DNA from 2 places in the Psychrobacter sp. ER1 genome. Region 2 is predicted to be linked to the other one. Evidence: riboswitches for the same ligand, from Rfam matches in the RefSeq annotation. Region 2 holds a riboswitch; the other holds the start of a gene.
The links. A riboswitch is a leader RNA that binds a small molecule or an ion and turns the genes downstream of it on or off. The one in region 2 is predicted to bind thiamine pyrophosphate.
Positions count from the first base shown of each region.

Region 1: another riboswitch for thiamine pyrophosphate. It lies ahead of thiC (phosphomethylpyrimidine synthase ThiC); the one in region 2 lies ahead of ACOBWA_RS12980 (ABC transporter substrate-binding protein).

Region 1 covers NZ_CP184640.1:103,144-107,576, reverse strand. Annotated here, with positions in the region: partial or broken gene pstC (phosphate ABC transporter permease subunit PstC) at 1-154, opposite strand, end outside; gene pstS (phosphate ABC transporter substrate-binding protein PstS) at 364-1,530, opposite strand; TPP riboswitch at 1,824-1,968, shown strand; gene thiC (phosphomethylpyrimidine synthase ThiC) at 2,217-4,331, shown strand.
Region 2 covers NZ_CP184640.1:2,784,370-2,788,802, reverse strand. Annotated here, with positions in the region: gene ACOBWA_RS13005 (TerD family protein) at 1-100, shown strand, start outside; gene ACOBWA_RS13000 (TerD family protein) at 76-561, shown strand; gene ACOBWA_RS12995 (VWA domain-containing protein) at 531-1,061, shown strand; gene ACOBWA_RS12990 (hypothetical protein) at 1,157-1,387, opposite strand; gene ACOBWA_RS12985 (ABC transporter substrate-binding protein) at 1,414-1,782, opposite strand; gene ACOBWA_RS12980 (ABC transporter substrate-binding protein) at 1,782-2,051, opposite strand; TPP riboswitch at 2,224-2,340, opposite strand; gene ACOBWA_RS12975 (YbaN family protein) at 2,820-3,182, shown strand; gene ACOBWA_RS12970 (cold-shock protein) at 3,426-3,635, shown strand; gene ACOBWA_RS12965 (YeiH family protein) at 3,937-4,433, opposite strand, start outside.

The DNA of each region.
Region 1 (4,433 bases), 610 kb from region 2:
CAAACTCTTGAATACTCGGCCATGCTCCAACAATTAGAGACACCAAAATGCCCCCTAAAGATAGGAGGACGAGTATGGCAAACGCTTTAGTAGAGTTAACAAATAAAGCGTCGTAACGTTTTTGTTTAGCCAGTTGGGACCTTAAGTCTGTCATAAGTGTCTCAGCATTGAATGGGATGAATCGAAATATTAAAAAGATGTATATCAGGTCTTAACACAACAAACTTAAACGGTATGAGTAAGCATATTTATCGAGATGTATCCATCAAATTTGCTGTGTTAAAACCTCTCAAATAACTACCGGAGAATAGTTATTCGAGAGGATAACTTGTCAGTTGCTAAATAGTATTTAGCAAAAACAAATTACTGAGCTGGCTTGTAGACAGGCTGTCCATCGCTACCTTTCACTTCGTTCCACTTCTCTTTGAACAAGGCTACTGCCGTGTCAGAGAATGGTACGTAGTCTAGTTCCATGGCGCTGTCATCACCTTGGGTATAAGCCCAGTCAAAGAAGTTCAATACGCCAGCGACTTGCTGAGGATTTTCTGGTTGCTTATGTACCAAGATAAAGGTCGCAGCAGCGATAGGCCATGCTTGGTCAGTTTCAGAGTTGGTGATGACTTTATAAAAGCCTTCTTGTTGTGACCAGTCGATATCACCTGCCGCAGCAAACGTCTCAGCAGATGGCTGTACGATGTTACCAGCTGCGTTTTTCAGCGCAGTATGTGACATTTTATTTTGCTTAGCGTAAGCATACTCAACATAACCGATAGAGTTTTTCATGCGGTTTACGTAGCTTGAAACGCCTTCGTTACCTTTACCGCCTGCACCAGTAGCAGAGGTCGGCCATTTGACGGTTTTATCAACGCCAACAGTGTCTTTCCAGTCTGGTGAAACCTTGGCAAGATAGTCAGTGAAGTTGAAGGTCGTACCTGAACCATCTGAGCGGAATACTGTTGTGATTGGGGCATCTGGCAAGGTCAAATCTGGGTTCATCGCCTTAATCGCAGGGTCATTCCAGTTGCTAATCTTACCCAAATAGATATCAGCTAAAGTCGTACCGTCTAGCTTCAGTGCACCAGGCTCAACGCCATCAATGTTGACGATTGGTACAACACCACCGATGACTGTTGGGAACTGAATCAGACCTGCTTCGTCTAACTCTTCAGGCGTCATTGGGGCATCAGAAGCACCAAAGTCTACTGTTTTTGACTGAATTTGTTTGATACCACCAGATGAGCCAATCGACTGATAGTTGACTTGGCCACCAGTCGCAGCATTGTAATCATATGACCATTTCGCATAGATAGGCTGCGGGAATGACGCACCTGCACCTGTAATATTCATAGCGATATTTTCAGCAGATTTAAAATCTGACGTAGCAGAAGATGCTGTCTGAGAGGTTGTTTCAGCTGTTGTCACAGCGCTACTGCTAGTATCAGCAGTTGGCTCCGCTGTATCTGTTGACTTATTACACGCCGTAAGCATTAATGTACAACTGACGGCCACTGCTAATAACGAATAACGCATGTAGGACTCCTGAAGTTTAACAACGGTATAAAAAAGCATTGCTTGTGATATGCGTGTTATCTTGCCAAATCTTTATGACAGTTTAATGACAACTTCTAGAATCCTTCATTCGCTTTACATAATATTTGAACAATTTGTCTACAACCTAGTAATACTAAGTACCCTCATCTATCAACACTCAAAAAAATTATTCACGAAAATATTGAACCGTGTGTTTGACACAGAATATTTGTATCCAAATACTATTAGCCGTTGGTACAGAATTTTGTTAGTATGAAGGCTGATTTACAACACTGACAGACTCGGGGTGCGGTGTATTTTTGGCTCACTTTATTAAACTTGCTTTATCAAAGTAGTCGCCTTGATACATTCGCTGAGAGATCACCCGCCGAACCTGATGCGGTTAGTACCGACGCAGGGAAGTCTTAAGCACTTTGTTATTTATGACAAAGGGCGCGTAGAAATACATTTTTATCGTCACTATTGTCTTAATATGCGTAATGCATAAACAGATAAGAAGAGAGGATATAAAGCTGCGTCCAATATTTGATGATCACCATGCGCGACGATACTTTTTGGTCGAAGTTGTGGGTTCATGATATAAATTTGTCTAGATGATGGATGCCTACCCCCGCAGATACTGGCGGTGTTGATTTTATTCAAAAACCAACACGCTAGGACAGCATATGACTACTGCAGACACCACCTCAATTGCACCGAAAGCCCAAACGCATAACCCAGCCGACAACTCAACGCTTGCTTCAAATGCTGCTGACACGACCAACGTCAAAGCAGATAAAAAAGCAGATGCGTTAAAAACCCCTGCTCACCGTGCCGCAAGTGATGCCCGTTTCGAAGAAGATGCACGCGACTTGCACCGTATTTTACCTGCCTCAAGAAAAGTCTATATCGAAGGCTCAAGACCTGACATCCAAGTACCGATGCGTGAAATCAGCTTGGCTGATACACCTGTAGGTGGCACTGGAGATAAAGACGGTGAGCATAATCCGCCGTTTTATGTATATGACACCTCAGGTGTATATACCGACCCTAATGTCGATATCGACCTCACACGTGGATTGCCAAAATTGCGTGAGAACTGGATCGCAGAACGCGGTGATACCGAGCAATTAAGCGGCCTATCTAGCTCATACGGACAAGCGCGTGCTCGCGATATCAGCACTGCCAATCTTAGATTTGCTCATATTGATAAACCGCGTCGCGCCAAAGCAGGACAGAACGTCACGCAAATGTACTATGCACGCCGTGGCATCATCACTCCTGAGATGGAATATATCGCCATACGCGAAACGCAAAAGCAGCATGAACTGACCGATATGCGTCAACATGATGGAGAAAGCTTCGGTGCCAATACGCCTCAAATCATCACCCCTGAATTTGTTCGCGATGAAGTGGCGGCTGGACGCGCAATTATCCCAAACAACATCAACCACCCTGAATCTGAGCCGATGATCATCGGGCGCAATTTCTTGGTAAAAATCAATGCCAATATCGGTAACTCAGCGTTAGGTTCATCTATCGATGAAGAAGTATCCAAAATGACGTGGGCCACGCGTTGGGGTGCGGATACCATTATGGATTTATCAACGGGTAATCATATTCATGAAACCCGTGAATGGCTAATCCGTAACTCTCCTGTGCCGATTGGTACCGTACCGATTTATCAAGCATTAGAAAAAGTCGATGGCGTCGCAGAAGACCTAACGTGGGAGATATTCCGTGATACGTTGATCGAGCAAGCAGAACAAGGCGTAGATTACTTTACCATTCACGCCGGCGTACTATTACGCTATGTACCGCTCACCGCAAAGCGTCTGACAGGTATCGTCTCACGTGGTGGTTCAATCATGGCGCAGTGGTGTCTAGCCCATCACAAAGAAAGCTTTTTATATACGCATTTCGAAGACATCTGCGAGATTATGAAGCAGTACGATGTGGCATTTAGTCTAGGTGATGGCCTACGTCCTGGCTGCTTGCAAGATGCCAATGATGAAGCGCAGTTCGGTGAGCTACGTACGCTTGGTGAATTGACTAAAGTGGCATGGGATCACGATGTACAGGTGATGATCGAAGGCCCTGGACACGTTGCGATGAACCGCATCAAAGAAAACATGGACTTGCAGCTTGAGCTATGTGCTGACGCGCCTTTCTATACTTTAGGGCCATTAACCACAGACATCGCCCCAGGCTATGACCATATTACTAGCGCCATCGGAGCTGCGATGATTGGATGGTTTGGTACAGCGATGCTATGCTATGTCACGCCAAAAGAACACTTAGGTCTACCAAACAAAAAAGACGTTAAAGACGGCATTATTACTTATAAAATCGCTGCACACGCTGCTGACCTTGCTAAGGGTCATCCAGGAGCACAAGCACGTGACAACGCGCTATCTAAAGCCCGTTTCGAATTCCGCTGGGATGATCAGTTCAACCTAGCGCTCGATCCTGATACTGCACGTGAATATCATGATGAGACGTTGCCAAAAGACGCACACAAATCGGCACACTTTTGCTCCATGTGTGGCCCTAAGTTTTGTTCAATGAAAATCACTCAAAACGTGCGTGAATATGCAGCAGGGCTGGATAAAGCTGCTGCCAACCAAAAAGTAACGCCGCAAACAGGCGACTTAACTGACGCTGGTCATCTAATCAAAGAGGTAGATACAGAGCTCGTTGGACAAGTTGGTGAAGCCACTGCTGAGGAAATTCGCCAAGGCATGGCGGAGATGACTAAGAAATATAACAACGAAGGACGCCAGTTATATAAAGAGGTGTAGTGTTAATAACCTATGCTTTTGAAATAAGAAAAGCCCTACTATTTAAGTATTTGCACACTTATCTAGTAGGGCTTTTTTGCTTATTTACTCATGATTCATGTG
Region 2 (4,433 bases):
GGCGAATAAGGGCATCCAAGCCGAGTTTGAAGTTCATTTATCCAAACTGGCTACTAATATAGACAGCTTGTTTTTGTGTTATCAGCCGACACGCCGCTGAATCAAATTCAATCGCTTGAGATTGGCATTTGGCAGCAATCACAAAAGGCGCAGGCAGAATATCAAGCAGCAGACTTTGCCCAGCAGCAAGCCAGTATGCTGATGCAGCTGTATCGTAAGAGTGGCGTGTGGCGAGTATCTAACGTCGCGCAAGGCTTTAATGGTGGACTGGCCGCCATCGTGCAGCATTTCGGTGGTGACGTAGAAGAGAGTAGCCCACAAGTACTCGAGCCGACCGTAGCGCCAGTTCAAACAAAACCATCGCTAGAAAAAGTCATGCTAGACAAAGCGCCCAAGTTGGTTAATCTGGCCAAAAAAGCCACCATATCGCTTGAGAAACGCCAGTTGCAGCAATTAACCGCAAAGGTAGCGTTGGTGTTAGATGCCTCAGGATCAATGAACAGACAGTACAAAAAGGCCGCGTGCAAGAGGTGGTCAACCGCTTATTGCCATTGGCAGTGAGCTTCGATGACGACCAAGCGCTAGACTGCTGGGCGTTTGCCCGAGATCCGCAGTATTTAGGCGAGATTGGGCTGAGCAACTATGACGGTTTTATTGACAGCGCTCATGGCGGCTGGCGCAAATGGGCACTTGGTCCACGCGTTAATAACGAAGCAGAGGTCATGAAAGCCGTGACGGAGTTTTATCAAAAGGACGGCTTGGATGTGCCTATCTATGTGCTATTTATCAGTGATGGCGGGGTGAATGACAATCGCGGCATCACTAGAGTCATGACGGATGCGGCAAAATTACCGATATTTTGGCAGTTTGTGGGCTTGGGTGGTCGTGGTTATGGCATCCTAAAAAAGCTAGACGACATGACAGGACGCGTGATTGATAATTGCGACTTTTTTGAACTCGATGACTTGGATGATATCAGCGAAGAAGCTTTGTACGAAAACATGCTAGAAGAGTTCCCAAGTTGGCTCAAAGAAGCCAAGCAGCTTGGTATCGTGCAGTAGTAATCTTGTTATTCTACTATCAATACATAAAAAACCGCCATAGTGTTTGCTGTGGCGGTTTTCTACTATTCAAAATATCTTAACTTCTAAAATCTCTATAGCGTCCACAGCGATTGATACTGCTCATCAGTTAACGTCACGATATCGATCTCGGCTAGCATCTCACGCAGTTCTTGCCATTTATTTGCATTAGGTGTGATTGGTGTGATCAATCTGCCCAACGTATTATCAATAATCGCATCCATTAGTGTATCTGCTTCGGTTTTACTATAGTCATAATACATACGGTGAGCAGTCTCTGGCTCGTTTTTGCACAGTTCTGTCATCTGGTTAGTTACTTGAATAAAGGTATCTATCGCATCTTTTTCGCGCTATAGATCTCATCCGTCGTGAGAATTTCTAACGCCGAAAAGTTAGGGTAAGGTGACAGATGCTGATCGATAAACGTAAAGTCTAACCCTTCATGAGTCGCCTCAACACCTTCAAAATTATAAAAGCACAGCCATGCACCATCTAGTCTTGGGTCTTCTTGCAAGTTTTTTATATGATAAAAGTCTTTTTGTACAAAGGTCACATTATCACGGCTGATACTAAAGCCATTTTTCTTTGCATAGCGCGTTAATATCTCAAAGCCAATACGATTGGTTTTTTCTTCAGCGGCAGGGGTGCAAATGCAGATAGGCTGATTGTTTTTGAGCTTATCCATACTAGCGCGCTGCATTAATATGCCGCCATCGGTCTCAAAAAGCAGCCCAGCGCCCGCAAGTTAGGCGCGTAATGCTCAAATAGATGGATAGGCTCATTGACATGCAAATCGATGCTCTGGTTCTGTAGTTCGGCAAAGCCATCATAGTGATCATCTGGCTCGATAATAGTGATATCAAGCCCTGCTTGCTCATATGCGCCCGTGGTCACACCAGCGATAAAGGGCAGATGATCAGGGTTTAAAAACCATTCGAGGGTCAGAGTAAGTTTGGTGGTCGGCTGCATGGTTGTTCCCTTTTAAGTATAGAAAACAATCAGACTGATACGATTAAGTAAAACAAGAAAGGCCAAATAAGAAAAGTGAAGTCTCGATGCTAACTGTCAGATGCTCGGTATTTGATATGGTCAACACTATCAGTACGTCATCTATAGACTGCTCTTATTTATAGACCTCTGAGGGCGTGTCACGCTTGTTTCCTACGTCAGTGCTAACTGCTTCAGGTTCACGGGTGTGTCTCAGCGATGATGTGGGCTGTGTCTACAGCGTTAAATCAAAGCACCCCGACAAGATTGATTGTTATTGCATTATTTTTGATCAGTACTGCTAATGAATCCGTACTGCGAATGGCTATTATCGATAGTTACTGCATCATCATAGACGACTTACAAGATGGGATGCAAGCGTATCGGGAATGACGATGGCAAGTAATGACTGATGTTCGTTAACCGCTCTTTATGATAGCTGTTGTTTACCACAGCTACTGATAGTTATTTTTAGCGACGTGTTAATAGAAGAGTGCAGCATTTATTATTGGTACTTACCCAATTACTAACCAAACATACCTATCAATAGCAAAAACCTTATATAAATAGTCTTGTGCGCAGACGGGCGATATTGCATGATTAGCCTTCTATGCCGCTGCTTATATAATAGGCGCTACTCTAAACAATCGACACTTGGCATAACTGACAACTTACACGACCGACAACTTATATGACCGACAATAAAAAGCGTTCTATTACCGACCTAAGACTGATCAATCCAACAGCCCAATGCTGCGTTGGACCTTTGTGACGCTTGGTTGGTTGTTTTTTATCTTAGGGATTATCGGTATATTGCTGCCAGTGATGCCCACAGCGCCTTTTATCTTGCTAGCAGCAGGTTGCTGGGCACGCAGTTCTCGACGCTTTCATTTTTGGCTGATTAATCATAAATACTTTGGTAAATTCGTCCGTGATTGGGAAGAGAATCATGCCGTTCCGCTTTATGCCAAGTGTTTAGCGACGGTTATGATGGCAGCATCGACAATTATGTTATTTTATCGTTTGCCTGCTGATATGATGTGGATGGCATGGGCGGTAGCCACTGTCTGTAGTGGGGTAGCGATATATTTGTTCCGTTTACCAAATGCCTAAATCCGTTGCAATTTGCGCCAAAATCGGTCAATAAACGGCTCTGGTTACACGAAATATGAGATAAGACTTGCGATACTGGGATGTACCCCTTATAATACGCCCAAGCTTAAGAGCAGTTCTGCACCAAATCATTACCTCGTAGTATTAGTTATAATCCTTCGTTTTAATATTTATCGTTCAGTAGCTATTTGCAAGCGTTACCGGTCACTAGACCATTAATAAATTTAAAAGTAGGATTATACTATGTCAGACGTTCAAAAAGGTACAGTTAAGTGGTTCAACGAAGCTAAAGGCTTTGGTTTTATCGCTCCAGAAACTGGCGCAGACGTTTTTGCTCATTACAGCGAAATCACTGGTTCAGGTTTCAAAACTTTGGCTGAAGGCCAAGAAGTTGAGTTCACTGTAACTCAAGGCCAAAAAGGCCCACAAGCACATAACATCGTTGCTATCTAATTTGTCTTTATAGACAGATAGATGAATAGATGTAGAAAAGCGAACCTTCGGGTTCGTTTTTTTCGTCTGTGATTTGGTATTTAGAGATTTAGTGTTCAAAGCATTAGTACTTAAAAGATTGGTATTTAAGAGGTTGATATTTAAGGTACTGGTATTAAAGCTAGTACTAGTCCAAGATTAAAAGTTTTAGCCAGTTATATTAGACCGAATAACAGATACAAAAGGGCCTCTGACTATAAATAGTTGGAAGCCTTTTATATTATGCAGTGAAGTAAGAAGCTAAAACTCAAAATTCGGATTACTACATAAAGCTAATGCCGATATTAATTAGACCACCGCCCAGTATTAACCAACCAAACATAATAGCACCTAAGATAAGCGGTCTAACGCCAGCTTGTTTGATCGCACTTAGATGCGTGGTCAAACCTAATGCAAACATAGCCATCGTAAGTAATACATCATCTAGCATCACCATACTGCGTACGATACTCTCAGACATCGGCACCCATGTATGTATCAACACAATGCCAATAAAAATAAACGCAAACCATGGCACTTTAACTTGTTTAACACGAGTCATAAATGATGCTGTCTCGTTTTTATTATCTTCTTCTACAGCTGCGCTATCTACGGTACGATCTTTGGTTAGCGCAAACGATAACACAAGCAGGAAAGGTGCAAGCATCATAACGCGTATCATCTTGGTCACGACCGCAGTATCGCCAATCTCAGTATTGATTGCATTACCTGCGACTACGACTTGCGCCACTTCATGAACGGTTGAGCCAGTGTACATGC